One region of the Collimonas sp. NPDC087041 genome, then DNA from elsewhere that is predicted to be linked to it. Evidence: predicted binding sites of a transcription regulator. Region 1 holds the regulator's gene; each other region holds the start of a gene.
The links. The regulator sigma-54, encoded in region 1, starts transcription at its own class of promoters, with help from an activator protein. The targets are predictions, from matches to a motif close to TGGCANGNAANCTGCTTT.
Positions count from the first base shown of each region.

Region 1 (7,632 bases):
GGACGCCGGTTCTGCGCCGGTGTCCGCATTTGAGCAAAAGGTTGAGTGGTGAAATGGTGCGTTGCACATGAAAGGCAATATCTTTCTGGTCGGCCTGATGGGTGCGGGCAAGACTACGGTTGGCCGTGCCCTGGCAAAGAAACTCAACAAGTTATTCATTGATTCCGATCACGAAATCGAGGCGCGTACTGGCGTCTCGATTCCGTTGATCTTTGAAATTGAAGGCGAAGAGAGCTTCCGGCAGCGCGAAGCGGAAGTGATACGCGATCTGAGCGCACGGCGCGGGATCGTGCTGGCTACCGGTGGCGGCGCCATCCTGAAGCCGGAAAATCGCGCATATCTGAAATCCCGCGGCACCGTCATTTACCTGCGGGCCAGCGTCCATAACATTCTCCAACGCACCAGCCGCGACAAAAGCCGGCCATTGCTGCAAACCGCGGACCCACGCCGACGCCTGGAAGAACTGTCTCGACAAAGAGAGCCGTTTTATCGCGAGGTGGCCGATATTGTCATCGACACCGGGCGACCTAACGTACAATTCCTGGTGCATAGCATCCTGAGCCAGCTTGACCTGCTGCCTGACGATCCTGACGCTGAAGCAGATACTGCGCAATTTATCGGCAGGCAGGCGAGCGGTACCACTACTAATTCACCGAATTTTCCTATGAATCAACCGGTTTCTTCTTCGAACCAAGTCCCAACCATCAGCCTGCAGGTAGAGTTGGGAGAGCGTAGCTATCCGATCGAGATCGGCTCGTCGCTGCTGGGCGATCGCGAGCGTATCGCGCGCCTGATCAGTGGACGGCAGGTCGCCGTGGTGACCAATACCACCGTGGCGCCGCTGTACCTGCAGCGCGTGACGCAGACCTTGCAGGAAGCCGGCAAGAGCGTGCTCGAGATCATCCTGCCGGATGGTGAGGAAGAAAAGAACTGGGCCAGCCTGATGCAGATATTCGATCGCCTCCTGGCTGCCAAATGCGACCGCAAGACCACGCTGATTGCTCTTGGCGGCGGCGTGATCGGTGATCTCACCGGGTTTGCCGCTTCCGCTTACATGCGCGGCATTCCGTTTGTGCAAATTCCCACCACGCTGCTGGCGCAAGTCGATTCGTCGGTGGGCGGCAAGACCGGCATCAATCATCCGCTCGGCAAGAACATGATCGGCGCGTTTTATCAGCCGCAGGCGGTGATCGCCGACACGCTGACGCTGCATACGCTGCCGGATCGCGAATTGTCGGCCGGCCTGGCCGAGGTCATCAAATATGGCGCGGTAATCGACGCCGCATTCTTCAAATGGATTGAAGACAATATCGATAAATTGATGGCGCGTGATAACGCAGCTCTGGCGTATGCGATCCGTCGCTCATGCGAACTGAAAGCCGACGTGGTGCGGCAGGATGAGCGCGAAGGCGGTTTGCGCGCGATCCTGAATTTCGGCCATACCTTTGGCCACGCGATCGAGTCCGGCCTGGGTTACGGCAAGTGGCTGCATGGCGAAGCGGTCGGTTGCGGCATGGTCATGGCCGCCGATCTGTCGCATCGTCTGGGCCACATCACTGCAGTCGACAAGGAACGCCTGTGCGCGCTGGTGCGCGCCGCCGGTTTGCCGACCGAGGCGCCGAATCTTGGCGTGCAGCGCTGGCTGGAGTTGATGCAGGTCGATAAGAAGAACGAAGACGGGCAGATCAGGTTCATCCTGATGAAACCCCTGGGCGGCTCTCTGATCAGCGCTGCGCCGCAGGATGCGCTGCTGGCGACCATCCAGCAACTGGCTTCGGGAGACATGCCGCGATGAACCCGGAAGCGTCTCTCGCCACGTATGCCGCACATTCTGCGCAGTCGCGAGGACGCTTGTTTGACGAAGCGCCTCCCAGCGCCCGCACCGAGTTCCAGCGCGACCGCGATCGCATCGTCCATTCCACCGCTTTCCGCCGGTTGGAGTACAAGACCCAGGTGTTCGTCAATCATGAAGGCGACCTGTTCCGCACGCGCCTGACCCACAGTATTGAAGTAGCCCAGATTGCGCGCTCGATTGCGCGTAACCTGCAACTGAATGAAGACCTGGTGGAAGCGATTTCGCTGGCCCACGATCTCGGTCACACGCCGTTTGGCCATGCCGGCCAGGATGCGCTGAATGCCTGCATGGAGCCGCATGGCGGCTTCGAGCACAACCTGCAAAGCCTGCGCGTGGTGGATCAGCTGGAACAGCGCTACGGCGCGTTTGACGGCTTGAATCTGATGTTTGAAACCCGCGAGGGCATCCTCAAGCATTGCTCGCTGGCGAATGCCCGCAAGCTCGGCGATATAGGTCAGCGTTTCATCGACCGCAAGCAGCCGGCGCTGGAAGCGCAAGTGGCCAACCTGGCCGATGAGATCGCTTACAACAATCATGATGTCGACGACGGCTTGCGCTCGGGTTTATTGACACTGGAGCAGATGAACCAGATCGATTTCTACGCGTTGCACAGCCGCGAAGTAGAGCGGATTTTTCCTGGATTGACGGGGCGGCGTGCGATCAATGAAACGGTGCGGCGCATGATCAATGCGTTGATCACCGACCTGATCCAGACATCGCAGGAGCGAATCCAGGACGCGAAGGTGCAGACGCTGGACGATGTGCGCAATGCGCCGCCGCTGATCGCATTTTCCGACGGCATGGCGCAGCAGGCTGCCGTTCTCAAGCGCTTCTTGCGCGAAAACCTGTATCGGCACTATCTGGTCAATCGGATGACCAGCAAGGCGCGCCGCATCGTGGTGGAATTGTATGAATGTTTTACCGATGAACCCGCATTACTGCCGCCGGACTATCAATTGCCGGCCGATGGCCAGCACAGTCCGCAGCAACAGGCGCGCCAGGTTGCCGACTACATCGCCGGCATGACCGATCGCTATGCGATACGTGAACATAGGCGCCTGTTTCTGGTGGACGAAGGGCATCTGTAAAGGTTGCACTGAAGCCAAACGCATCATCGCAGCAGCTTGGGTTAGACTTGGTTGTTATCTACTTAACTTTATCAAGGATCAATTATGCGTCGCGTATACCAAACAGCAGTGACATTGACTCTGGCCTTGTCGGCAACTGCCGCGCTGGCTCTATCGTTGAGCGACCTGAGCAACCAGGACGCCAGCAGCGGCCTGAAAGCCGCGTTGCAAAAAGGAGCGGACGTTGCCGTCTCCAAGCTGGGCGTGACAAACGGCTTCCTGAATAACGACAAAGTGAAAATCGGCTTGCCGGGTATACTTGAGAAGGCGCAGCCAATACTGAAAATGACTGGCAAGGGCCAGCAGCTGGATGATCTGGTGGTGTCGATGAATCACGCTGCAGAATCGGCTGTGCCGCTGGCCAAGCCGCTGTTGATGAATGCGGTCAAATCGATGTCGGTGACGGATGCAAAAAACATCCTGACAGGCGGCGATACTTCCGTGACCGATTTTTTCAAGCAGAAAACCTCGGCCGAATTGGGCCAGAAATTCCTGCCTATCGTCAAAGGCGTGACCGATCGTAACGGCCTGTCGGCGCAATATAACGCGATCATGGGACAAGTCGGCAAGACCGGCATGGTGCCGGCCCAGCAAAGCACGGTGGAAGGTTATGTGACCCAGCGCGCGCTGGATGGCTTGTACACCATCATCGGTGAAGAAGAGAAAGCGATTCGCCAGGATCCGGTCGGCGCCGGCAGCGCGATCATCGGCAAGGTATTCGGTGCGTTGAAATAATCGCTGCTTTTGCGGGGCCGTGCCGCACGGCGGCGCGATCATCGGCAGGCAAGTAATTCGGGCTGCAGTGTCGCCCGTAAAAATAACTAAGGGCGCATTGACTGCGCCCTTGTTCATTCATTGGCGCGAGCTACTGAGCTCGTACGCCGGAGTTCGATTGACGGCCGGTTCAGGTCGCGGCGGGTAGGTCTTCCGGGACATGCTTGATGGAATCATGCTGATGATCCTGCATCTTGTCCTTGTATTTGATCACCTGGCGATCGAGCTTGTCGATCAGTGCATCAATGGCGGCATACAGGTCGTGAGCGATGCTTTCAGCATGCAGGTCCTTTCCTTTTACGCGCAGATTGATTTCCGCTTTTTGGCGCTTTTCTTTTTCAGTGATTTTGTCGACGGTCAGAATCACGCTGATATCGATGACCTGGTCGAAGTGACGTTTGATACGTTCCAGCTTGCTTTGTACGTATTCGCGAATGGCAGGGGTTAATTCGAGGTGATGCCCACTGATGGTGAAGTTCATACAGCGCTCCTATGAAGAATATTGCTGGCGGTTCTGAACAGGTTGCGTTGAATCTTTAGGCGAGCAATCAAGAGCGGACTGCTCTGGCAAGAATCGGTAAAACCCGCTTTGTCTGAACACAGCAAGGGTAAGCTCTACAATCAAACCACAAAAAACTACAAGGCCTTGCGTAAATTAACAGACGGAATCTTTAGTGCTTCGCGATATTTTGCGACGGTGCGGCGGGCGACCACCATACCTTGTTCCGCAAGCATGTCGGCAATCTTGCTGTCAGAGAAAGGATTTTTTGAATCTTCTGCTCCTATCAGTTGTTTAATGAGTGCCCGTATCGCTGTTGAGGAAGCCTCTCCACCTGCCTCAGTAGCAACATGGCTGCCGAAGAAATACTTCAGTTCAAACATCCCGTGGGGAGTGAGCATGTATTTCTGAGTGGTTACACGAGAAATAGTGCTCTCGTGTAGACCCAGTGTATCAGCTATTTCACGCAACACAAGCGGCCTCATTGCGACCGCGCCGTGTGAAAAGAAGTTCCGCTGGCGCTCGACAATTGCCTGCGCCACTCGCAGGATAGTGTCGAAACGCTGCCGCATATTCTTGATCAGCCACTTGGCTTCCTGCAGCTGAGAAGTCAGTGCGCCTTCCCCTTTGCTTTGCCGCAAAATGTTGGCATATAGAGCATTTACGCGCAGTCTAGGCATGACGTCATTGTTCAACATGACCTGCCAGCCTTGCTTTGAGCGCCTGACGATGACGTCCGGCACTACGTAGTCGGAGGTGTTGGCGGCGAACGGCGCGCCGGGGTGAGGATTGCATTGCTTGATGACGGTCTGCGCTTCGCGCAGGTCCTCGTCATCACATTCAAGCGCTTTCTTAATCTTATTGAAATCGCGTTGCGCAAAAAGCATCAGGTGATCTTGCACAATCGCCAATGCCAGGCGACGCGTGACAAATGGCACTTTGACAAAGCGATTGATTTGCAAGGTCAGGCATTCGGACGCATTGCGTGCGCCGACGCCGGCCGGATCGAAGCTTTGCACCATGCTCAGCGCCGTCGATAGTTCCTCGACGTCAATCTCCAGCTCGGCCGGCAGGCGCTCATGGATTTCCTCCAGCGACTCTTCCAGGTAGCCGTTGTCGTCCAGCGCATCGATCACCAGTTCGACCAGCGCCCGATCGCGCAGATCGTGGACGGTTTCACGCATCTGCTGTTGCAGGTGCTCGCGCAAAGTCGATTCGTGCGCTTCTAGCTGTGGCCTTGCGTCTTCATCGTCCGGGGTTTTGGCGTTACGGGCGACATCGTCGAAACTCCATTCGCCCTCGCTGCTTTCGGGCGCGTTGTCGCTGGCCGCAGGGGTATCGAAACTGGCTTCGACTTCAGTCGGTGAGCTGCTCACTTCACTGTCGCCGACCGGCGCATCCATGGTCGAGGTCGAGCCGCTGATGGCGCCGTCGGCGAGTAGACGCACGGAGTTGTCGAGCGGGTCGTCGACCCGTTCCAGCAGTGGATTGTCGGAGAGTATTTGTTCCAGCTCCTGATGCAGTTCGAGCGTGGACAATTGCAATAGCCGGATCGACTGCTGCAATTGAGGCGTCAGCGCAAGATGCTGCGAGGTGCGTAGCTGGAGTGATTGTTTCATGGCTCTCGTGCGGACAATTCACTTCTATTCTTAACTGCGGGACTGAACTTGACGGCTGCAACAGCACAGCACGTCAATCTGTCCACGGCGCATTGGACAACGGATAATTTATTCAGAAAATAACAAGCAGAATTCAAGCTATGCCTTAGCGCGGCACGATTACGCTGCAACCGGCGTGTCTACATGCGGAAATGCTCGCCCAGATATACGCGTCGTACCGATTCGTCGGCAATGATGTCGTCCGGACTGCCGCTGGCCAATACGCTGCCCTGGTTGATGATATAGGCGCGGTCGCAAATGCCCAGCGTTTCACGCACATTGTGGTCGGTGATCAGTACGCCGATGCCGCGCTCTTTCAGGAAGCGTACGATGCGCTGGATTTCGATGACGGCGATCGGATCGATCCCGGCGAATGGTTCATCCAGCAGCACGAAGCGGGGATTGGTCGCCAGCGCCCGGGCGATCTCAACACGCCGGCGTTCACCGCCGGAGAGCGATAGCGCCTGGCTCTCGCGCAGTTTTTCAATCTGCAATTCATGCAACAGCTTCTGCAACTGTTCGTCGATTTCTGCCTTGGTGAGCGGCTTGCCGTTAGGCTGCTGCAGCTCCAGCACAGCGCGGATATTGTCTTCCACCGTCAGCTTGCGGAACACCGATGCTTCCTGCGGCAGGTAGGACAAACCAAGCACGGCGCGGCGATGGATCGGCAGGCGCGAAATGTCGACGCCGTCGAGATCGATCTCGCCGCCATCCGATGGCACCAGGCCGACGATCATGTAGAACGACGTGGTTTTGCCGGCGCCGTTCGGCCCCAGCAAACCGACCACTTCGCCGCACTGGACGTTGAGTGAAACGTCATGCACGACCTGACGCGCACCGTAGCTCTTCTGCAGACCTTTAACGATCAGGTTGCTAGGGGTCCCAGGTGTCCCGGGCGTGGCGCTCATTGGGCAACCTTCGGACGTGGCTGGATCACCGCGCGGATGCGGCCGGCGCCCGGTTGGCTATTGCCATTGACGGTATTGTTGACCGAATAGAATTCGGTGCGGCTGTCGTAGGAGATGAATTCGCCGTTGACTTCATCGGTCGGCTTGTCGCCCTGCAGGCGGCGCATCTGCGCTTTCGAAAACAGCTTGGTGACTTCAGTCTTGCCATCGTATTCGATGCGTTCGGCATGGCCGTCGATCCACAGGTCCGGGCCACCGTCGCGTTTTTGCTTGAACGTGGCGAGCTTGCCTGGATCAGCGTACAAGACGGCGTACTGGTAGCCGGCCGGATCGGTGGTCACCACGACGCGGTCAGCCTTCATCAGCAGCGTGCCGCGCGTCAGCACCACGTTGCCGGTGGCGACGTTGACCTGCTTGACATCGTCATACGTGAGCTGGTCGGAGTCGATCAGCGTCGGTTTGTCGGAGTCGGCTTTTTCCGCATGGGCAATGCCCACGGCGCTAAGCAGCAACAGAGAAAGCAAAAATAGTCGTTTCATGAAAAATCCTGGGTAAAGGATGGAACCGCATACATAAATTGTGTGGCTTGCGCTTAATGCGGCTTTGGCGGAAAGACGCCGTGCACCTTGCTGAACATTTTCAGCACGCGCGTGGAATTATTAAAATACATGCCGGTGCCGTTCAGTTTCGATTGCCCCAGCGTGATTTCTGCCGGCAGATCGGTTTGCATGACATCGTCGTCCGGCAGCAACAACAGGTATTCCGATTTCAAGTGGAAATTGTCGGCCATCGCCGTCTTCGGGCGATCGGC
Region 1 is NZ_JBIUZX010000002.1:241,752-249,383, reverse strand. It holds gene aroKB (bifunctional shikimate kinase/3-dehydroquinate synthase AroKB) at 68-1,795, shown strand; gene ACIPF8_RS04220 (deoxyguanosinetriphosphate triphosphohydrolase) at 1,792-2,943, shown strand; gene ACIPF8_RS04215 (DUF4197 domain-containing protein) at 3,028-3,717, shown strand; gene hpf (ribosome hibernation-promoting factor, HPF/YfiA family) at 3,887-4,237, opposite strand; gene ACIPF8_RS04205 (RNA polymerase factor sigma-54) at 4,393-5,874, opposite strand; gene lptB (LPS export ABC transporter ATP-binding protein) at 6,054-6,821, opposite strand; gene lptA (lipopolysaccharide transport periplasmic protein LptA) at 6,818-7,360, opposite strand; gene lptC (LPS export ABC transporter periplasmic protein LptC) at 7,414-7,632, opposite strand, start outside.

Region 2 (7,632 bases), on a different contig from region 1:
GCTCTGAGTGTCGCCAAACAGGTTGGTAATCCGGTCGCAGTTTTCCCGCAGGATAACAATGGCACGGTGATCCAACTGCCGTCGGTAGGCAGCAACGGCGCCGCCGGGGTGACCGGTTCGCTGATTTTCGGGATTGGTACGCAAACCAATAATGCCCTTGGCAGCGCCAGCATCTACACGCTGAATAGTTCGGGCAACCTGAGCGCCTTGTATCAGGGCACGGTGGTGCAGGCGTTTTTCGACAGTGGCTCGAATGGCTTGTTCTTCGCCGACAGCACGATTCCGAATTGCAGTGTCAGCCAAGGGTTTTATTGTCCGATTTCGACATTGAGCCGTAGCGTCGTCAATACCGGTATCAACGGGCGCAGCGGTACGGTGAATTTCAATGTGGCCAATGCCGATAGTTTGTTCCAGTCCAATCCAAACAACACGGCGTTCAACAACCTTGCCGGCGGTCCGGCCTTCACATCGTATTTTGACTGGGGATTGCCGTTCTTCTTCGGGCGCTCGGTGTATACCGCGATTGAAGGCGTCACGGCGGCGGGAACGGTAGGGCCTTATATAGCGTATTGAGTCAGGCAACTGATTCCAGGAATGCCCGGAGCGCCCAATCAGGCGCCTCCGGGCATTTTCTTTTGTGCGATCAGCGGCTGGGCAGGTAGCGCGTCGGGTCGACAGGCTTGCCCTGGCGGCGGATTTCGAAATACAGCTTGACGGCATTGCTGTCGGATTTGCCCATTTCAGCGATTTGCTGGCCCTTGCTAACCATTTGCCCTTCCTTGACGGTGATGGTCTTGTTGTGTGCATAGACCGACAGCAGGTTGCTGTTGTGTTTGACGATCACCAGATTGCCGTAGCCGCGTATGCCGCTGCCGGCATACATCACCTTGCCGCTGGCGGCAGCCAGCACCGGCTGCCCGAGCTGCCCAAAAATATCGATGCCCTTTTTACCCTGGCCGGCGCCATTGCTGGATTTTCCGTTCGCCGGCCAGCCCCAGTCGATGGCGTCCTTGGCATCGGCTCCCGTGTCGTTGTCACTGCTATCGGCGCTGCTATTGCCGCTGTTGCTGCGGGCAGGGCTTTTGGCACTGCTGGCCGTACTTGGCGCACTGCTGCGTGTGCCTTGCGGAACGACCCGCAGCACCTGATCCACCTTGATGTCATTCGGATCCGCCAGTTTGTTCCAGGCGATGATTTCGCTATTGCTGCGGCGGAATTTGCGGGCGATGCTGGACAAGGTGTCGCCCTTTTGCACCGTGTAATAGCCGGGGCCGCTGGGAGTTGGCGATGCGCCGCTGCCAGAGCCGGACGGTGTGCCGCAAGCTGCGAGTGCAAGGGTCAGGATAAGCGACAGCAAGTAGCCGGCAAATTTCGTTTGCTTGTGTGTTTGCGGGCCTAGCCCTCGGGGATTCTGTACCGACAATGACATTCCTCTGATTAATCGATCTCTTTTGATTCAATTTCAATGACGCCTGCCGACCTGCCTGTGGCGACGGCGCATCCTCTGACTCTACCGATGGCAACTAGTTGCGTACGTCGTCGAGAACATTGCAAGCAAGCGATTGTGTTGCCGTTCTTGCTAGATGCCCGAGGATATCTCAATTTTGACTATGGGGTAAATGGTGTTGCCGTGCGCCCATTGCGTCGCGTGGTCGAATGTTAGGAAAGCCGTATTTGAAGTTTCCTTTTAAATTGCTGATTGATGTATTTTTAATAATTTATTGTGTGGTCGATGCGCCCGGCGTTACGTTACATGTAACGTATCAATCGCCATAAATGCTGCTGGCAGTGGAGGCCTTCAAGATTTTGTTGAAAACTCTTTAGTCATTGATTAATAAGGGTTATTTGTATTTTTCGACGCCGATGGAGGATGTTTTTTACTTCCTGAATTCGCTGTTTTACGACTGGCACGCTCTTTGCGAAATAGCACCACATGAACGTGTGGTTCTAAATTTCACCAAGGGAGATACATCATGAAAGCATCGCGTAAAAGTGGCGTCGTTGCAGCATCCATCTTGTTAACAGCCTTGCTGGCCGGTTGTGCCAGTGGCGGCGGAGACCTAGGGAAGTCGCTCGGATCAACATCCGGGACTACCGCCGGCACAGGAGCCGGCAGCGGTTCAGGCAGCGGCTCGGGCGGCGGATCAGATGGTGGTGGCTCGGGCGGTGGCACAAGTGGCGGTTCTGACGGTGGCGGCAGTGGTGGCACAGGCGGCGGCACAGGTGGCGGTACAGGTGGTGGAACAGGTGGTGGCACAGGTGGTGGCACAGGTGGTGGCACAGGTGGTGGCACAGGTGGCGGCACAGGCGGCGGCACAGGTGGCGGCACAGGTGGCGGTACTGGCGGTGGCACAGGTGGCGGCACAGGTGGCGGAACAGGCGGCGGAACAGGCGGCGGAACAGGCGGCGGAACAGGTGCATCGGCCAATTTCCTTTCCAATGTCGGCAGCACTGTAACCACCACAGGAACCGCAGTAGCAACGATAGGCAGCACGGTCATTAACAATGTTCCGTTGTTGTCGACGCAATCCAAGAGCGGCTTGACCGGAGTGGTCGACGGCGCCAGCGGAATTGTCACCACGTTGGGCGCGGGTGTCACTAACGGCCTTGGCCAACTCGGCAGCAATCCAAATGCAATTGGCACCACTGTCTCCAGTGTCGGCGGTGTCGTTACGCAAGTCGGCAACACGGTGCAAGGCGCGGGACAACTGGTGACCGGACTCGGCAGCGGACCGTTAGCACCATTGGCGGCAGTCACCACGCCGGTAGGTGGTTTGGTAACGCAGGTGGGCAGTGCGGTTTCCGCGCTGGGCGCGCCACTGACCAATGCGTTGTCGACCGGCCCGGTGCAACAGATTACGCAAACCGTGGGCCAGGCGATTGTGCCGCTGACCAGCACCGTGACGACGCTGACACAGACAGTCGGGAATGCGACCGGTTTGAACCAGCCAGTGAACGGCTTGCTGGCTGCTGTCGGTGGTGGCGTCAATACTCTGGGCAATGCGCTGACTGGCGCCAATGTACCTGTGGTTAGCAGCCTGGGCCCGGTAGTCAACGGTGTCGGCGCCACAGTGGCCGGCCTCGGCACAAATGCCCTGGTGGGCACTGGCCAGCCTTTGCTGGGCAACAAGACCGGCGGCCTGCTGCAGCCTGTCGATAACGTGCTGACCGGGTTGGTTGGCGGACTGGGCGGCGCGGCTGGCGGCAGTGGCCCACTGGCTCCGGTTACCGGCTTACTGAGCGGCCTGACTGGCGGACTTGGCGGTGCAGCTGGTTCGGGCAGCGGCCCATTGGCTCCTGTTACCGGCTTGCTGAGCGGTCTGACCGGCGGACTCGGCGGTGCAGCTGGTTCGGGCAGTGGCCCATTGGCTCCTGTTACCGGCTTGCTGAGCGGCCTGACTGGCGGACTTGGCGGTGCAGCTGGTTCGGGCAGCGGCCCATTGGCTCCTGTTACCGGCTTGCTGAGCGGTCTGACTGGCGGACTTGGCGGTGCAACCGGTTCGGGCAGTGGTCCATTGGCCCCTGTTACCGGCTTGCTGAACGGCCTGACTGGCGGACTCGGTGGCGCAACTGGCACTGGATCGGGTAGCAATCCATTGGCGCCTGTTACCAACCTGGTAGCCGGCTTGACCGGTGCCGTCGGTGGCACAACTGGCACAACTGGCTCGACTGCCAATCCTCTGGCACCGGTGACAAACCTGGTTGCTGGCCTGACTGGCGGCAAAGGCACAACTGGTACAGCCGGTACAACTAGTAATCCGCTAGCGCCCGTCACCAATTTGTTGGGCGGCTTGCTGGGCGGCGGCAAGAAACAATGATGTAGATCGGCCCACTCGGAAGGAGGTGTCGGCTGCACATGCGACGCTTCCTGATTCGATGCTGGGCCGGTTGGCGGTGACAGCCCCCATCGAGAACCGACAAACCATCTCACACTGAGGCGCCGGGGCAAATCCTACTTCAAGGCCAGCTTCCTGGAAACGGCAATAACAATAAGGTAATACGTTTCCAGCGAGGCGCCGGCTGAGGTCTTACAGTTAATCTTTCCGAGGTGGGATCATGAGAGCGGAACAAATAGTCGATTTGATTGCATGCGCAAGCCCACAGGCGCAGGTACCGGGAAACGATTTACTGATCGGGATGCTGGCACGCGAGATTGCAGCGCTGTCGTACAAGCTGACCGAGCAGGAACTGTACCGCTTGATCGCGGTTGGCGCACTGGTCTATGAACGGGGGCGGCGAGGGCGGGCATGAGTGCTAACAGGCCCTAATGCAAATCGGCATTGGAGCAGACACGATTGCGGCCGGCGGATTTTGCTGCATACAAGGCTTTGTCGGCCGCTTGTACCAATTCAAATGGGATATTGCCGTCCCTGACCGGCACGAAGGCATCGACGCCGGCGCTGATGGTCACCACTCCGGCCGGGCCGTGCGGATGTTCGATATGCAGGTTGTATATCGCCAGCCGGATTTTCTCAGCCACGGCGATGGCGCCGGCCAGGTTGGTATCCGGTAGCAAGACTGCCAATTCCTCACCACCGTAACGCGTCGCCAGGTCGCCGGGGCGGTTCTTGCTGGCCTTGATGACTTCACTGATTTGTCGCAGGCATTCGTCGCCAGCCGGATGGCCATAGATGTCGTTATATTGCTTGAAGCAATCGACATCGATCATGACTAGCGCCAGCGGATTCTCGGTGCGCATGGCACGGCTGAATTCATCGCGCAAGGCGCTATCAAACTGGCGCCGGTTGGCTAGTCCGGTCAGGCTGTCCTGCAGTGCCAATTGCTCCAGGTGCTGGTTCAGCGTTTTCAATGAAGCCTGGACCTGCAACAAATCGGCTTCCGCCAACAAGCGCAACCGGATTTGGTGAATCAGCCGCCAGCCCAGTAAACCCAGGGCAGTCGTCAACAGCAAGGCGCCGAATAAATGCAGATGAGAGTCGGCGAGCCAGCCGCTCAACACCTCGTCCTTGGAGCGCGCCACCGTGACGAATAATGGATATTCCTGCAAATGCCGATAGGCGATCAAGCGCTCCAGTCCGTCCTGGCCGGAGGCGATGATGGCCGTACCCTCCGCATTCTTGGCGGCATAGTCACGATAGATCGGATAATTCGCCAGGTTCTTGCCGATGGTGTCGTCGCTCATCGGGCGTCGGACCAGCATGGTGCCGTCGTTGAGACTCAGAATAATCGAGCCGGCATGGCCGATGTCGAAGCTGTCGTAGTAATTCTTGAAGTAGCTGATGTTGATGGTGGCCAGCGCCAGTCCAGCGAAGCTGCCGTCCGCATGGTTGAAGCGGCGCGATACCGTGACGATCCATTCGCCGTTATAACGGCTTCGCACCGGCGGCCCGATGAAAGGGCCGCGGTCGGTCGAGCCGATGTGATGGATGAAGTATTGGCGATCAGCGTTGTTGAGGTAAGGAATAGGGCCACTTTTTGCGTTGACCAGCCATAGTCCCGTTTCGTCGTAAATCGATAAGTCGTTCAACTGCGGCAGTTCGCCGATGTGCTGGATCAGCAATCGATGCAGGCGTTCCAGCGCGACGCTGCCTGTACCATCCATTTCCAGGCGTTCAACCACGCCGACCAGCACCGTGTCAGCTTCTTTGAGGGTGTCATCGGCATGCTGCGACAGCGCGCGGGCGAGGTTGGAGGTGGCGATTTCGGTCTCGCGCAATTGCAGGCTGCGCGCGTTCCAGCTGCGCCATACCTCAATCAACATCAGGGACGTGCAGACCAGTACCACAAAGACCGTTGCCAGAAGCGTGATCGGCAGGGGCTTGAGACTAAAGCGCACTTGGCGGGGCGCTATCGCGATGGGGGTATTCATCGGAGTGTCCACCTGTGCTTGGAATTATTTTCAGGAAGAACGTATGCCTTTGCGATACTCTGTCGGGGAAGTCCACATATGCTTGCGGAATAGTTTGGCCACATGTTCACCGCTGAACAGGCCGCAGCGCCGCGCAATTTTATCGACCGGCAGGTCGGTCTCAGTCAGTTGCTGGCGCACCGCTTCCAGGCGCAGGTTCAGCAGGAAGTCGTGCGGCGTCTGGCCGGTTTCGCGCTTGAATTGGCGGACGAAATTACGTTCACTCATGGATACGTGATTGGCGGCATCGACGACGCTGATCGACTCGGCAAGATGCTCGACAAACCATAGCGATGCCTTGTGGATCTTGCTGCTCTTGGCCGGATCGGCCGAGCGCGTGGCGTGCTGGGCCGGCGGGTTGTCACGCCGGCGCTGGCATACCACCAGGCTTTGCGCGACACGTTGCGCAACTGCCGGACCGAGATCGTTTTCCAGCAGGCGCAATGCGAGCTCTGCCGCCATGCCAACATCGCAAGAAGTGAAGATGCCGTCGTCTTCGCTGATTTGCGACTCGCGATCGATTTTCACCAGCGGAAACTCGCGCGCCAGTTTGTCCAGCAACGCCCAATGGGTGGTGGCGCGACGATTGTTCAGGAAGCCGGCGGCGCCGATGACGAACACGCCGGTGCAAATCGCAGCAATCCTGCGGACGTTACTGCGCATGCGTTGCAGCCAGGCGATAAGATCGGGGTCGCGGTAAGCATCGAAATTGCCGGTGCCGCTGGCGATGAGTAATGTGTCGAATTGGTGTTCGCCGAAAGATGCCAGTGGCGAAGTCATGATCTGTACGGAGGCTGATGACATGATCATGCCGCCCGATATGGAAAGAACTGAAACAGCGTAACGCGTCGTGCCAGGAAATACTGTGGATATCAGTTTGTCGCCAATGCCGAAGACGTCGGCCGCGCCGACCACATCGGCGAGTACGACCCCTTCAAAAACGATAATACCGATATGCCTGGTTGAGCTGCTGTCGTCTATCACCTCAAGTGTCTTTACGCACTCGATATCCATGAGACTCTCCCTGCGGCCAACTTACTGTTTTGCATTGCCGGAACGCAATTTTTTATTAGTAAATTGTTATTCCTCATTCTGCTACAAAACTGAAATTTGTCCAGCTAATGATTGTTAAATATAGTCAGTTTTGTGGCGTGTTTGCACAAGCTTCTACATAGGAGCAAAAAGATTTCTTGAGGGAATTGATGTTGTGCACCAATGTTAATTTCTGCTGAGTATTTAGTTGGTGTACGGAAGCTGTTTTTCATCCATCTTATCCCTGTCAAACCTGGTGCTTGCATCATCGCCGACCGTTCGATTCAGTCACCTTCAATTCGAAGAACTGTAGTGTTCATGCTTGCCTCTCTTGTCGTCCAGTGCATCCTGCAAGCGAGAATTCTCCAGTGTCAGCTCCGCCACGATTTGCTTCAGCTTGGCATTCTCTTCTTGCAGGCATTTCAAATCGTGCGGATAGCCTGGAAGTCCACCGTACTGCTTCTTCCAGTTGAGGAAGGTGCGTTCAGTGATTCCAGCCTGCCTTATCACGTCAGCCACCGGCATACCCAGCTCTTCCTGTTTGAGAGCTGCGGCAATCTGATCGCTTGAGAATGGCGTGCGCTTCATGGCATCCCCTTGCGTTTCGGCTCAACGTGCGGTTAGGGCAGACAGTGTGTCCAGGCCAAGTCGTGCGCGTATCAATGGATCCTTGTACTGATCGCCGATGTTATTGATGCTGTTTTGACCGACGGTGCTGGTCGACGATGCCG
Region 2 is NZ_JBIUZX010000001.1:481,740-489,371, forward strand. It holds gene ACIPF8_RS02225 (DUF3443 domain-containing protein) at 1-573, shown strand, start outside; gene ACIPF8_RS02230 (peptidoglycan DD-metalloendopeptidase family protein) at 644-1,357, opposite strand; gene ACIPF8_RS02235 (collagen-like triple helix repeat-containing protein) at 1,974-3,818, shown strand; gene ACIPF8_RS02240 (hypothetical protein) at 4,057-4,251, shown strand; gene ACIPF8_RS02245 (diguanylate cyclase) at 4,265-5,830, opposite strand; gene ACIPF8_RS02250 (GlxA family transcriptional regulator) at 5,861-6,883, opposite strand; gene ACIPF8_RS02255 (transposase) at 7,196-7,489, opposite strand; gene ACIPF8_RS02260 (hypothetical protein) at 7,511-7,632, opposite strand, start outside.
Region 2: the regulator sigma-54 is predicted to act here: its motif matches at 1,906-1,923, upstream of ACIPF8_RS02235 (collagen-like triple helix repeat-containing protein).

Region 3 (7,632 bases), on a different contig from region 1:
AAATTATAGCCTTTTCAAGGACTTGGCGTCAAATTGATTGAATAAATTCGCCATTTGCGCTAGGGATTGTTGTAAATCCGTGCGCATTAACGCGGCAATACAGGCAACTGGCGTTCCGCACAAAAGAAAACCCGATCTGCTGTGAAGCATCGGGTTTAAATCCACTCCCGAGGAGGGTGGAGGAGACATTGCAATAATTGCCAGAGATCAATCCGGCAATTGATGAATTGATCTTAGCAAACGGAATTGTGCATCGCAAGGTGACAAAACCTTCTTTTACCAAAATTTACATTTATCGCCTGGTTCGCCGTCATTTAATAAGAAAAACACAATTATCCATACTTCAGCACGGCAAACCCGCCACGCCAAGAGCAGTTAGAATATTGCGACACTACAATCACTCAGCGAGATCTTATGGAATGCACAGTACGCTGGACCGGCTCGTCCGGCATGACGTTTTTGGCCGAAACCGGTTCCGGCCACATGTTGGCAATGGATGGCGCGCCCGATGGCGGTGGCCGTGACCTGGCGCCGCGGCCGATGGAAGTGGTGCTGGCCGGCACCGGCGGCTGCACCGCTTATGACGTGGTGCTGATCCTGCGTAAAGGCCGCCAGGACGTGCGCGGCTGCGATGTCACCCTGAAAGCGGAACGCGCCGAAACCGAGCCGAAAGTCTTCACCAAAATCCACTTTCATTTCACCGTGCGTGGGCGCGACCTGAAACCTAACCTGGTTGAGCGGGCGATCAAGCTGTCGCACGAGAAATATTGCTCGGCCTCGATCATGCTGGAAAAAACGGCCGTCATCACCCATTCCTTCGACATCGTCGACGACTTGGCTGAACCGGCTGCCAGCGCCTGATTTTGGGTAGGGTGGGCAGGATTTTCTGCCCACCGTGGAGCATAACCATCCGCGTGGGCAAACATGCCCACCCTACCAAATCAACCGCGCCATCCTCATGGCGCGATTTCCCGCACAACATCAGATGTGATAGGCAACTGTCGTCATCACCTTGGACATCGCCCGCATCGCCTTTTGCACCGGCACCGGCATTTCCGTCCCACCCAGAACCCGCGCCGCCTCGCCGTGGGCGATTTCGTCGTCGCGCATCTGTTCGACAATGGCGCGTGATTTGGCGTCTTGCAGCGGCAGCTTTTCCAGATGGCTGCTCAAGTGCCTTTCGACCTGGCGCTCGGTTTCCGAGACAAACCCAAGGCTGCGCGCATCGCCCAAACGCGCGGCGATCGTGCCCAGCGCATACGAACCGGCGTACCACAGCGGATTGAGCAGGCTGACGTGCGAACCGAGTTCGCGCAGACGCTCGGCAGTCCAGGCCAGGTGATCTTCTTCCTCCCTGCCCGCTTCAGCAAACTGCTGCTTGATCGACTCGCCTTGGGCGAAACGCCCCTGGGCGTCATACAACGCCTGCGCGCAGACCTCGCCGACATGGTTGACCCGCATCAGGCCCGCGCTATGGCGCTGCTCGGCGGCATCCAGGATGCCATCCGGAGCCTGCAATGCCGGATTCGGACGCGAGGCCGAGGCTTGCCCGGTGATCACGCGCAGGGCGTTGTCGAAATCGGCGATGGCTTTGTCTATGAATGGCATGCTCAGGATCGTTTATGAAAGTAGATGTCCGGATTTTATCAGGCCAGGCCCGATTAACGGACCTCAACCACCGCGCTTCGGCCGGAACACCGCCGTGTCGGCATAAAAATCGCCGTCTTGAACGCTTGCCCAGCCCGGCACGCCCAGCACCGGCAGTGGCGTCAGGCGCCTGACCGGCGCACCTTGCTGCGCCAGGTCGGCCGCGACATGACGGTCGATCCAGGCAAGCCTGGCATCTTCCGCCAAGGTAAAAACATGTTGCGGCGCGCTGATCACCAGGGTGTGAGCGGTAATCGCCTTGTATGGCCGCACCAGCTTTTCCAGCAAGGCGTGGCCGAACAGCCAGACTTCGGCATCCACGCCAAACATCTGGCGTTGCTCCAGAAACGCCTGCTGCCACTGGTGGTTGCGCAAGGCCGTAATCAACGCTTGGCCGGCGGCATTGTCGCGCACCAGCAGCAGCGCCGCGTTTTCATCGAAAATCGTCACGGCATCGCGCGCCGCGCCGCGCGGCTGGCTGCTGCCGGATAGTGTCCCGGCCTTCGCCAATTCCGCCGCTTGCAAGGCATTCAATTGCGCTTTTGTCGATGGAAACGACAGCCATATCAAGGCATTGAGAAAGTCGTGGAGGTTGTCGCGCGTCGGCACCTTGCCGCTATTGCCGATGAACGCTTCGTAGGCCGTCGCAGCAGGTAATTCGGCCTGTTCGACAAAGCGGATCGGCAAATCCTGGAAATTGCGGATATTGCGCTCCTGTGCGAGCGCATTCAGGGCGCCCCGCCAATCGCCGCCTGCCGTCAGTTGCCGGCCCAGCGCGCGAAACGGCTGCAGCCAAGGCTGCTGCCAATCGATGGCGTCGAGAAACGCCGCCGGAGCTTCTGGAAAATGAGGGACGTCGGGAGTATGCATTTGCCGCGCATTTTACCTCGCGTGCGTCCGCCGGCAAAAGGCCGTCGCCGAACAAGCCGTGCGCATTTTTCCTGATGGCCCGAACTCAAGCCGCCTGCGTCGCCGGATGAGCTTGCTTGCGATACAGGAATTCGAGTACCGAAGTACGGTATTCGGCATACAGCGCGTCCTGCGCCAGCGCCACCCGTTCACGCGGCCGCGCCAGGCGTACCTGGACGATGTCGCCGATGGTGGCGGCCGGGCCGTTGGTCATCATGACGATACGGTCCGACAGCAGCACCGCTTCGTCGACATCATGCGTCACCATCACCACCGTCGATCCGGTCTTGGCGACGATCTTCAATAACTCGTCCTGCAAATGCGCGCGCGTCAATGCATCCAGTGCGCCGAAAGGTTCATCCATCAGCAACACCTTGGGCTCCATCGCCAATGCGCGGGCAATGCCGACCCGCTGCTTCATGCCGCCGGAAATCTCTTGCGGACGTTTTTGTCCGGCCGCGCTCAGTCCGACCATCGCCAGCGCTGCCTGGGTGCGCTCCTTCAATGCGCTCTTGCTTTCGGTCGCGGCGAATACCCGCTCCACGCCCAGGTAAATATTTTCGTGGCAGGTCAGCCAAGGCAGCAACGAATGGTTTTGAAACACCACCGCCCGCTCCGGCGACGGGCCGCCGATTTCGCGGCCGGCACAAATCAATACGCCGTCGCTCGGCATCAGCAAACCGGCAATCAGATTCAGCAGCGTCGATTTGCCGCAGCCGGAGTGTCCGATCAAGGTGACAAACTCGCCCTTGCGCACCGTCAGGTTGATATCGCGCAGCGCATGGAACTGCCCCTTGCGGGTGTTGAACACCATTTCAACCTGGTGGATATCAATGAATTTGGCGTCGCGCAGTTCCATATTTTCCCCCGCTAAATTAGCTTGCAACCTGCTCATAGGTGAACGCTTTCGCCAAGGCCACCAGCAATTGCTCCAGCAGCAACCCGACCACGCCGATCACGACAATTGCAATGATGATGTGCGGCACATTAAGATTGTTCCATTCATCCCAAACCCAGAAGCCGATGCCGACACCACCGGTCAGCATTTCGGCAGCAACGATCACCAGCCAGGCAGTACCAATCGCCAGCCGCACCCCGGTCAGCATGTACGGCAGCACCGATGGAAACAGAATCTTGCTGATGATTTTCCACTCCGACAGATTCAGCACGCGGGCCACGTTCATGTAGTCCTGCGGCACCCGTTGCACGCCGACTGCGGTGTTGATGATCATTGGCCAGATCGAACAAATGAAGATCGCCCAGATCGCTGCCGGATTGGCAGACTTGAACACCAGCAGGCCGATCGGCAGCCACGCCAGCGGCGACACCGGCTTCAGCAAACTGATGATCGGGCCGAACATGCTCGACAGGAACTTGAAACGACCGATCATGAAACCCAATGGAATCCCGACCAGCGCCGCCAGGCCAAAGCCGATACCGACCCGCTGCAGCGAAGCCAGGATGTTCCAGCCTATGCCCTGGTCGTTGGGACTGTTGCGGTAGAACGGATCGGCGAACAATTTGAGCGCTTCCTGCAAAGTCAGCAGCGGCGTCGGAAACTGGCTGTTGCTCATGGCGATGATCTGCCAGAGCAGCACCAGGAATGCCAAGCCCAGCACCGGCGCGACAATCTGCATCAGCCATGGCGGCATGGTGCTGCGCCGACTGCCTGTTCTCGCCAACCGCCGGACCGCAACACCATCGGTTTCAGTTGGCGCCTCGGCAGAAGTGTCGACTGTCTCGCCCTGCGCCAGCGCTGCCTGGCGATTCGCATTTGCCGCTGTGTCCATGATTGCACTCATATTGGCTCCCAGATAAATCGCCGTTCCAGATTCGCCGCGCTTACGCGTGGATCTTGAATGAAGCGGCGTAAGCTTGCGGATTCTTGCCATCCCACACGATGCCATCCATCAGCTTCGAGCTGCGCAGCACATCTTTCGGCACCGGTGTCTTGGTCATGGCCGCGGCGTCCTTGTACAGATCGATCTGGCTGACTGACTTGGCCACCGCCAGATAATCCGGATCGCTCTTCAACAAGCCCCAGCGCCGATGCTGCGTCATGAACCACATGCCGTCCGACAGATAGGGAAAGTTGACCAGGCCGTCGTTGTAGAACTTCATGTAGTTCGGATCGTCCCAGGTCTTGCCCAAGCCGTTCTGGTAACGCCCCATGATGCGCTGGTCGATCACATCCTTGCTGGTGTTGACGTAGGACTTGTCGGAAATCGCCTCGGCCATCTTGTTCTTGTTGGCGAGCGAGGCATCGATCCATTTCCCGGCTTCCAGCACGGCGGCAATCAAGGCGCGGCAAGTGTTCGGATTCTTGGCGGCGAATTCGGCAGTGGTGCCGAGCACCTTTTCCGGATGGTCTTTCCAGATTTCCTGGGTAGTGATCGCCGTGATGCCGACGCCATCGACAATCGCCCTATGCCCCCACGGCTCGCCAACGCAAAAGCCATCCATGTTGCCGACCCGCATATTCGCCACCATCTGCGGCGGCGGCACGGTAATCACCTTGGCGTCCTTGAGCGGATTGACGCCGTTGGCGGCCAGCCAGTAGTACAGCCACATGGCGTGGGTGCCGGTCGGGAAGGTTTGCGCAAAGGTGTATTCGCGCTTGTCGCTGGCCATCAGCTTGGCCAGCGATGGGCCGTCGATGGCGCCCTTGTCCGCCAGTTTTTTGGAGAGCGTAATGGCTTGGCCGTTGTTGTTCAGGCCCATCAGGATCGCCATGTCTTTTTTCTGGCCGCCGATTCCCATTTGCACGCCGTAGATCAAACCCGACAGCACATGCGCGGCGTCCAGCTCGCCATTGCCCAGTTTGTCGCGCACACCTGCCCACGACGCTTCCTTGCTGAGGACGATCTTGATACCGTATTTTTTATCGAAGCCAAGCAGCGAGGCCATCACCACCGAGGCACAGTCCGTCAACGGGATGAAGCCGATCTTGACCTCGGTCTTTTCCGGCTTGTCCGAGCCGGCGGCCCAGGCCCCGGCGCTTGTTAGTCCCAACATGCTGGCTCCTGCCGCGATGGTTGCGGTTTGTAGTAGTTGACGGCGCTTGCCGTCGACAGGCGCATCTGAATCAAGGGTATCGTCGTGCGGCAGTGCATTTTTCAAATCCATCGCATGGCTCCACATTGTTTTCGGCAACAAAAAAGGCGTCGTCCCGCGCTGACCAAGTCATGCGGAAAGACACCTTTGTCTTATGTGGAAAAGACCGCCGTTAGCCGATTCCAGCGGCGCCAACGCTGGCGCTTGCCAATAACAATGCAAACCACATGCCAGGATTTTTGTATCAGATCGACGGTTTTTCGCCCGGAAATTGCACCCGCCTTGTGCGTTGCACCAAAGATGCTCGCTTTCTTTGGGCATTCCGGCGTGATGCACCGGAACCTGCGCGAGTCGAATCAACCCAGCAAATCGGCGGCGTCGATGATCCGTTGCGCCACCTCGGACAATTTGAGGTTCTTGTCCATCGCCAGCCGCCGCAGCCTTTGGTAGGCCTCCTGTTCGCTCAGCTTGTGATGCTCCATCAGCAAGCCTTTGGCACGCTCAAGAACCTTGCGCTCGGCCAGTTTCAGCTTGGTGTCGGACAGCTCGGTCAACAGCTTCTGCTCCTGGCGGAAGCGCGCCAACGCTACTTCCAGCACCGGCTTGATACGTGCCGCCTGCAACCCCGCAACGATATAGGCGGAGACGCCAGCGGCCATGGCTGCTTCCATGCTGGAGGTCTTGTCGTCTTCGGTAAACAGGACAATTGGACGGCGCGCGTCGCGGGTCGCCACCACCACGTGCTCCAATACATCACGAGCGTCGGATTCGGCATCGACAATGATCATGTCCGGTTGCAACTGGGCAATCCGATCCGGCAGGTAGAGGTCGGCCGGCAGCGATGCGACGATGTCATAGCCGGCTTGCAGCAAACCGATGCGCAAAGCCTTGCCACGCGCCGCCTGCGCTTCGAACGCAGGATCGTCGTCGCCCTCGATGGCGACTGGATTGACAACAACGATGCGGAGGCTTTGCATGCTTGAAACCCGAGTCCAGAAGTAAGGCTATGAGCTGAGGTTAGACCGATTGGAGGCACACCATTGCCCATCCCGTCATTCAGGCATGCAAAAATCGCACCATGTCGATGCGAATAGTAGATAAAAGTGTAATTGAGAGAGGGTCAAACCGCTCCTGCTCCGTCATGCCGGCGCACGCGGGAATCCATTTTAAGAGGCGGGGAGCAAAGTAAATCCCCGCGTGCGCGGGGATCAGGGAGAATCAAATCCGACGTTAGATGCGGTTATGCCATCTGCCATTCAATCGTTTCGCCGCCATTCAACGGCACTACCGTGGCGTCGCCCAGCGGCAGTTCGGCAGGCAGCGTCCACGGCTGGCGTTTCAAGGTAACGCTGCCCTGGTTGCGCGGCAGATTGTAGAAAGCCGGGCCGTTGAAACTGGCGAAGGCTTCCAGCTGGTCCAGCGCGCCGGCCTGGTCAAAGGCTTGTGCATACAGCTCCATCGCATGCAGCGCGGTGTAGCAACCGGCACAACCGCAGGCGTGTTCCTTCAGGCCCTTCGGATGTGGCGCCGAGTCGGTGCCGAGGAAGAAGCGCGTGCTGCCGGAAGTCACCGCGCGCACCAATGCCTGGCGGTGTTCTTCGCGCTTCAGCACCGGCAGGCAGTAGTAATGCGGGCGAATCCCGCCCTTGAAAATTTCATTGCGGTTGTACAGCAAGTGATGCGCGGTGACGGTGGCGGCAACTGGGCCTTCCGCGCTCTCGACGTACTGGGCTGCATCCTTGGTGGTGATGTGTTCGAACACCACTTTCAGTTCCGGCATATCGCGCCGCAATGGCAACATTACGCGATCAATGAAGACTGCCTCGCGATCGAAAATGTCGATGGCAGGGTCAGTCACTTCGCCGTGCACCAGGAACGGCATGCCGAGTTCCTGCATTACTTCCAGCGTCTTGTAGCACTTGCTCAGATCGGTCACGCCGGCATCCGAATTGGTGGTGGCGCCGGCCGGATACAGCTTGACCGCATGCACGAAGCCGCTGTCCTTGGCGCGGCGGATTTCGT
Region 3 is NZ_JBIUZX010000008.1:204,881-212,512, forward strand. It holds gene ACIPF8_RS16300 (OsmC family protein) at 415-861, shown strand; gene coq7 (2-polyprenyl-3-methyl-6-methoxy-1,4-benzoquinone monooxygenase) at 982-1,608, opposite strand; gene ACIPF8_RS16310 (DUF3025 domain-containing protein) at 1,672-2,517, opposite strand; gene ACIPF8_RS16315 (ABC transporter ATP-binding protein) at 2,603-3,415, opposite strand; gene ntrB (nitrate ABC transporter permease) at 3,432-4,193, opposite strand; gene ACIPF8_RS16325 (CmpA/NrtA family ABC transporter substrate-binding protein) at 4,399-5,682, opposite strand; gene ACIPF8_RS16330 (ANTAR domain-containing response regulator) at 5,967-6,587, opposite strand; gene pyrC (dihydroorotase) at 6,851-7,632, opposite strand, start outside.
Region 3: the regulator sigma-54 is predicted to act here: its motif matches at 5,826-5,843, upstream of ACIPF8_RS16325 (CmpA/NrtA family ABC transporter substrate-binding protein).

Region 4 (7,632 bases), on a different contig from region 1:
ATAATGGGTTTCATGGGATGTCCTGAAGATTATTGGCAGTGATGATAAGGCTGTTCAGTCTTATTTCAAATGATGTATGGCGCGCGACATTGGATAGGCCCGTGTCGCGCCGCTGCTGCAAGCATGATGCGGCGGCAGATTTTACAACACGTTATTAGAACGCATTTCAAAATCGGCCCTGGCCACGCCGCAGGCTGGGCATTGCCAATCGGCAGGAACGTCGTCCCGTTGATGTCGGCGGCGATACAGGCGTCCGGCCAGCCTGCCGCTTGGTCATCAATCAGCCAAGGCGTTATCTCGCTTTATTGAGGTTTGCCGAGAATGGATTGTCATTATTGCATCAATAGTCTTTTTGTTGTTTTTTTTAAAATTTAATAGTTTTTTTGAAATGAGAAAATATGTGAAATCGCCCTTCACCATGCGAAATTCACATAATCGGGCGCAACCAGTCTGATAAAATCAAGGACTTTCACTTGTTACACTGGGGACAGACGCATATGGATTCGATGATCGATAAAAAAGAAGAGCTCCGCCAACAATTGCGTCAAGCTGCGCTTGAATATCACGAGTTTCCGACCCCCGGAAAAATCAGCGTAACGCCAACCAAATTATTGACAAATCAGCGCGATCTGGCGCTGGCTTACTCTCCAGGCGTAGCCGCCGCCTGCGAAGAAATCGTGGCCGATCCGGCCAACGCATTCCGTTACACCGCACGCGGCAACCTGGTCGCGGTCATCACCAACGGCACTGCCGTGCTGGGCCTGGGCAACATCGGGCCGCTGGCATCGAAGCCGGTGATGGAAGGCAAGGGCGTGCTGTTCAAGAAGTTCGCCGGCATCGATGTCTTCGATATCGAAATCAACGAACACGATCCGGAAAAGCTGTGCGATATCATCGCCTCGCTGGAGCCGACTTTCGGCGGCATCAACCTGGAAGACATCAAGGCGCCGGAGTGCTTCGAGATCGAACGCAAGCTGCGCGACCGCATGAAGATCCCGGTCTTTCACGATGACCAGCACGGCACCGCAATCATTGTCGGCGCAGCGATCCTGAACGGCCTCAAAGTAGTCGGCAAGGACATCAAGAATTGCAAGCTGGTGGTATCCGGCGCTGGCGCTGCCGCGCTGGCCTGCCTGGATCTGATCGTCGATCTCGGCTTCCCGATTGAAAACATTTTCGTCACCGACCTGGCCGGCGTGGTCTACAAGGGCCGCGTCGAACTGATGGATCCGGACAAGGCACGCTTTGCGCGCGAGACCGATGCCCGCACCCTGGCCGAACTGATTCCTGGCGCCGATATTTTCCTCGGCCTGTCGGCCGGCGGCGTGCTCAAGCAAGACATGGTCAAGGCGATGGCGGCGCGGCCGCTGGTGCTGGCGCTGGCCAACCCGACGCCGGAAATCCTGCCGGAAGATGTCAAGGCAGTGCGCGACGACGCCGTCATGGCGACCGGCCGTTCGGATTATCCGAACCAGGTCAACAACGTGTTGTGCTTCCCATATATTTTCCGCGGCGCCCTCGATTGCGGCGCCACCACGATCACCCGCGAAATGGAAATCGCCGTGGTGCACGCGATTGCCGAACTGGCGCAAGCCGAGCAGTCCGATATCGTGGCGACCACCTACGGCATCACCAACCTGTCGTTCGGTCCTGAATACATCATTCCAAAGCCGTTCGATCCACGTCTGATGATCAAGATCGCGCCCGCTGTGGCCAAGGCCGCTGAGGCGTCCGGCGTTGCCAGCCGTCCGATCAAGGACATGGAAGCCTACATCGACAAGCTGCAGCAATTTGTTTACCGCAGCGGCACCTTCATGCGGCCTTTGTTCCAGATCGCCAAGAAGACCCCGGCCGAGAAGAAGCGCATCGTCTATGCCGAAGGCGAAGAAGAACGCGTCCTGCGCGCGGTGCAAGTTGTGGTCGACGAAAACCTGGCGCGTCCGATCCTGGTCGGTCGTCCGGCGGTGCTGCAGCAACGCATCGAACGTTTCGGCCTGCGCCTGAAAGCGGATGTCGATTTTGAAGTCATCAATCCGGATTTCGACGAACGTTATCGCGATTACTGGCAGACATTCCTGGCCATGACCAAACGCCAGGGCGTGACCGAGCAGTACGCCAAGCTGGAAATGCGCCGCCGTCACACGCTGATCGGTTCGATGGCGATCCACAAGGGCCATGCCGACGGCATGATCTGCGGCACCTACGGCACCACCAGCCTGCATTTGAACTACATCGACAAGGTGCTTGGTCGCCGCGAAGGCGTCAATGTCTACGCCGCGATGAATGCGCTGATCCTGGCGGATCGTCAACTGGTCCTGGTTGACACGCACGTCAACGAAGAGCCGACTGCCGAACAATTGGCGGAGATCACGATCCTGGCTGCAGAAGAGATGCTGCGTTTCGGCATCAAGCCGCGCGCTGCGCTGCTGTCGCACTCCAACTACGGTTCCAGCAACAGTGCTTCGGCGGTGAAAATGCGCAATGCGCTGGCGATCATCAAGGAAATGGCGCCGGACCTGGAAGTCGACGGCGAAATGCACGGCGACACTGCACTCAACATCGAGCTGCGCCGTCAATTGATGCCGGATTCGTCGTTGACGGGTGATGCCAACCTGTTGGTGATGCCAAACATCGACGCCGCCAATATCGCCTACAACCTGCTCAAGAACACTTGCGGCAACGGCGTCGCGGTTGGTCCTATCCTGCTGGGTTGCGCCAAGCCGGTCCATATCCTGACACCGTCGGCCACCGTACGCCGGATCGTCAACATGACCGCCTTGTGCGTGGTGGACGCCATCTCGGCCCGCTAAGTCTCAGCGCGAAGTACCCGCAGCAAGCAGCAAATAAGGAGGGCCCGGTTTCAGCGACAGATGATCGTCGTTGGAACCGGGCCCTTTTTTTTGTTTTTGACGGAGGGCTGGCCATAGCAACGATAAAGCGTGTAAATTGCAATGGAAAATAATACGTTGGCTGAAAGCGGTTAAAAAACCGTATCCATTACAACAGGAGATGCGATGTCACAGTATCCGAAGAGTCCGTTGATGGGCCAGATGATGGATCAACCGTTGCTGATTTCGAGTATTCTCCAGCACGCAGATCGTCATTTCGGCAGCAATGAAATCGTCTCGCGCCGGGTTGAAGGCGACATCCATCGTTACACCTACCGCGATTGCCATCGCCGCGCGCGGCAACTGGCCAATGCACTGGCCGCGCTGGGCGTCGGCATGGGCGAGCGGGTGGCGACGCTGGCCTGGAACGGCTACCGCCACATGGAAGCCTACTATGCCGTCTCCGGCTCCGGTGCGGTGCTGCACACCATCAATCCGCGCCTGCATCCGGAGCTGATCGGCTACATCGCCAACCACGCCGAAGATCAATTCCTGCTGTTCGATGTCTGCTTCCTGCCGTTGGTCGAGGCGGTGGCGCCGCTGGCCAAGACCATCAAGGGTTACATCGCCATGTGCGACCGTGAGCACATGCCACCGGACAGCAAGCTGCCCAATCTGTTGTGCTACGAAGAGCTGCTGGCCACCAGTTCCGATGATTACGCGTGGCCCTTGTTCGACGAGAATTCCGCCTCCAGCCTGTGCTACACCTCGGGCACCACCGGCAACCCCAAAGGAGCGCTGTATTCGCATCGTTCGACGCTGTTGCATTCGTATGCGTCAACCATGCCGGACAGCATGAACGTCTCCGGCCGCGATGCGGTGCTACCGGTGGTGCCAATGTTCCATGTCAATGCTTGGGGCTTGCCGTATGCAGTGCCGCTGACCGGCGCCAAGATGGTGTTTCCAGGGCCGGGCCTGGATGGCAAATCGCTGTATGAATTGTTCGAACAGGAACAGGTCACGGTATCGGCCGGTGTGCCGACCGTCTGGCTCGGCCTGCTGACCTACATGGCGCAAAACAATCTCCGCTTTTCCAGTTTCAAGCGCACCATCATCGGCGGCTCGGCGTGTCCGCCGGCGATGATGAACACCCTGCGGCATCGCTATGGCGTCGAGGTGGTGCACGCCTGGGGCATGACCGAGATGTCGCCGCTTGGCACCACCGGCACCCTGCAAACCAAGCACTTGAGCTTGCCGTTGGAGCAGCAGGAATTACTGTTGCAAAAACAGGGGCACGTTATTTTCGGCGTCGACATGAAAATTGTCGACGACGCCGGCGTCGAACTGCCCTGGGATGGCGTCACCTATGGCAATCTGTTGGTCAAGGGGCCGTGGGTGGTCGACGCCTACTTCAAGAATGAAGGCGGCCAGGTGCTGCGCGACGGCTGGTTCCCGACCGGCGACGTCGCTACCATCGATGCCGATGGCTACATGCAGATTACCGATCGCAGCAAGGATGTGATCAAGTCGGGCGGCGAGTGGATCAGCAGCATCGATCTGGAAAATATCGTGATGGGACACCCGGCGGTGCAGATGGCCGCTTGCATCGGCATCTTTCATCCGAAGTGGGATGAACGGCCGTTGCTGGTAGTGGTCAGGAAGCCAGGAGTGGAGGTGAGTGCCGCTGAGCTGCTGAAATTTTTCGAAGGCAAGATCGCCAAATGGTGGACCCCGGACGACGTTGCGTTCGTCGATGCATTGCCGATCGGCGCCACCGGCAAGCTGTTGAAGAACAAGTTGCGCGAACAGTTCAAGGGCTACACCTTGCCGACCGCCTGAGGCAGTGGCACGATTGTTCTATGCCGGTTCGTCCAGCTGTTTGATCGGTACGCGGCCGGTTTGCACGCGGCTGGCGGCGCGGTCGCAATGGCCGGGCTGGTCGTCGAAAAACATGTGTGGCTTGAAGGCGGCAAGTACATCCGATTTGGTGACGCCGCCCATGAAGAAGGTTTCGTCGATGGTGACGTTCCAGGCGCGCAAGGTGCGGATCACCCGTTCGTGGGCCGGCGACGAACGCGCCGTGACCAGCGCTGTGCGGATCGGCGCAGCGCGGCCATCGGGATTCTTGAAATTGTTCTGGATGTACGACAGGGCAATCAGCAGATGGGCGAACGGACCTTGCGGCAACGGCAGCATGGCGTTTTCGCGTTCGTGTTTTTCAAAGGCTTCAATGCCTTCAGTCTGGTAGATCCGTTCCGATTCATCCGAAAAAATCACTGCATCGCCGTCGAAGGCGATGCGGATCTGATCCAGTTCCTCCATCACATTATCCGGTTTCTGATACAGCAAAGCCGCCGCCGCGCCGGCGTTCACGGCCGCCTGCACGTCATCTTCGTGCAACGACAGGAACAGGCTGACGTTGAATGCCTGCAGATACGGCGCCAGCGGCGCGCCGCCGGAGAGCACAGCACGCGTGATGTCGAGATCGTAGTGCTTGATCGAATTGAAGATGCGCATCGAGGTTTCGCTGGAATTGCGCGACATGATGACTACTTCGACAAAGCGCTGACCTGGCGTCAGGCGATTCAGTTTCAACAAGGCCCTTACCAGCGCGAAACCGGCGCCGGGTTTGAGGATCTCGTTTTCATTGATCAGTTGATGACGGCGATACTCATCCAGCCCCTGCGCACGAAAGATCGCCTCTTCGGCTTCCAGATCGAACAGCGCGCGCGACGATATGCCGACTACCAGCAAATTATCTAGGGACTGGGGCATGGGTTGTGGTCTTTAGGTCAATGATGGGAGCGCTCATTATAGGCGCTTGCCCGGTCTGCGCTGGGCAAGTTGAAGAGTTTTGAATGAATATATTTTTGATAATTTTCTATGGGGTTTTGATGGCAGTTTGTTCCGCGCGTTACGTTACATGTTACGTGTCACGGGTGGGTATGACAGCCATCCATTTAGTTTTCGCAGATTTTCGATTTCGTTTGTTAGTCATTGATTTTTAACGATTTTCCTCAATATTTCCCAAGTCCCATGAGGTCTGAAAAAAGGCCGTTTCGGAGGCATTTTTGCCTGGCACGCTCTTTGCGAAATGACAGTAGGCATAGCGGTTATCCGATTCATCAAAAAGGGAGATAGATCATGAAAGCATCGAAGAAAAGCGGAATCTTTGCAGCATCCATGTTGCTGACGGCTTTGCTCGCCGGCTGCGGCAGCAGTGGCGACCTGGTCGGCAACACCGGCACCGGCGGTACTTCAACCGGTACAGGTCCTGGCACGACACCAACCACGCCTACCACTCCAACTACGCCGACCACGCCTACTGCTTCATCGAGCAACCTGATCAGCAATGTTGGTACAACCGTCACCAGCGTCGGCACCGCAGTAAACGGCATTGGCAGCACAGTCATCAGCCAGCTGCCGCTGTTGAATCCTGAAACCAAAGCCGGCCTGACCGGAGTCGTGAATAACGCCAGCGGTATCGTCACGACACTGGGCGGCGGCTTGACCGACGGCCTGGGTCAACTCGGTACTGCGCAGAACCCGGTCGGCATTACAGTCGGAAGCGTCGGCGGTGTGGTGGCTCAGACTGGCGCCACAGTGCAAAGCCTCGGCCAGACTGTCACCGGCCTGGGCAGTAGTGGCCCGCTCAGCGCCCTGGCTCCTGTGACGGCACCTGTCGGCGGTTTGGTCAGCACGCTGGGTGGCACGGTCTCCGGCACAGTGGCGCCGATCGTCACAGGCGCACTGACCACCGGCCCAGTACAGCAACTTACGCAAACTGTGAGCACTGCGATCGTGCCGTTGACCAATACGGCCGGAACTTTGTTGCAGACAGTTGGCAATGCTACCGCGCTGAATCAACCGGCCAATCTGCTGCTCGGCGTAGTCGGTGGCACGGTTGCCAATGTTGGCAATGGCCTGACTAATTCCGGCGTACCGGTCGTCAGCAATCTCGGCCCGGTAGTGAATAACGGCGGCAAGCTGGTGGGTGACCTTGCAGTCAACGGCGTGACAGGCACCGGTCAGCCTCTGCTCGGCAACAAGACTGGCGGCTTGCTGCAGCCTCTCGACAACACGTTGGTTGGCGCACTTGCCGGCCCATTGGCGCCGGTGGTTGGTGTCGTCAACGGCTTGACTGGCAGCTTGAGCGGAGCGGCCGGTAGCGGTGCGCTGGCTCCGGTAACCGGCTTGCTGGGCGGTTTGACAGGTGCAGTCGGCGGCGCAGGCGGCAGTGGCCCACTGGCTCCTGTGACTAGCCTGCTGAGCGGTTTGAGTGGCGGTGTGGCTGGCGGTAGCAACCCATTGGCTCCTGTGACCGGATTGCTGAGCGGCCTGACCGGCGGCGTTAGCGGAGCGGGCGGCAGCGGTCCTTTGGCCCCGGTAACCGGCTTGTTGGGTAGCGTGACTGGTGCAGTCGGCGGTGGCACTGCTGGCGGCAGCAATCCGCTGGCTCCAGTGACCAATCTGGTGGCCGGCTTGACCAGCACCGTTACGTCAGGCGCTGGCGCCACCGGGACCGGGCAAGCGGGTGGATTGCTTACCGGCTTGCTGGGTGGCCTGACCAAAAAATAATTGTTGGCAGGGTGGGATGAAAAGCCTTGGCGTTTGCCAAGGCTTTTTTATTTGTCAGAACTCAGCTGAATTGCACAGAGGCGGAATGACAACATGACGCACAATAATATAGTTGCATTAAGTTAATTATTGCCGTAATTTAATAGCGACTTATGGTCCCCCAGGGCGTATCGCCGATAACAAAAGAGAGCCGTAGCCGCATGCAATTATTCAAATCGAGTTGGCG
Region 4 is NZ_JBIUZX010000010.1:55,741-63,372, reverse strand. It holds gene ACIPF8_RS17800 (FAD-dependent oxidoreductase) at 1-14, opposite strand, end outside; gene ACIPF8_RS17795 (rubredoxin) at 142-249, opposite strand; gene ACIPF8_RS17790 (NADP-dependent malic enzyme) at 498-2,810, shown strand; gene ACIPF8_RS17785 (3-(methylthio)propionyl-CoA ligase) at 3,015-4,667, shown strand; gene ACIPF8_RS17780 (5'-nucleotidase) at 4,686-5,603, opposite strand; gene ACIPF8_RS17775 (collagen-like triple helix repeat-containing protein) at 5,973-7,406, shown strand.
Region 4: the regulator sigma-54 is predicted to act here: its motif matches at 5,905-5,922, upstream of ACIPF8_RS17775 (collagen-like triple helix repeat-containing protein).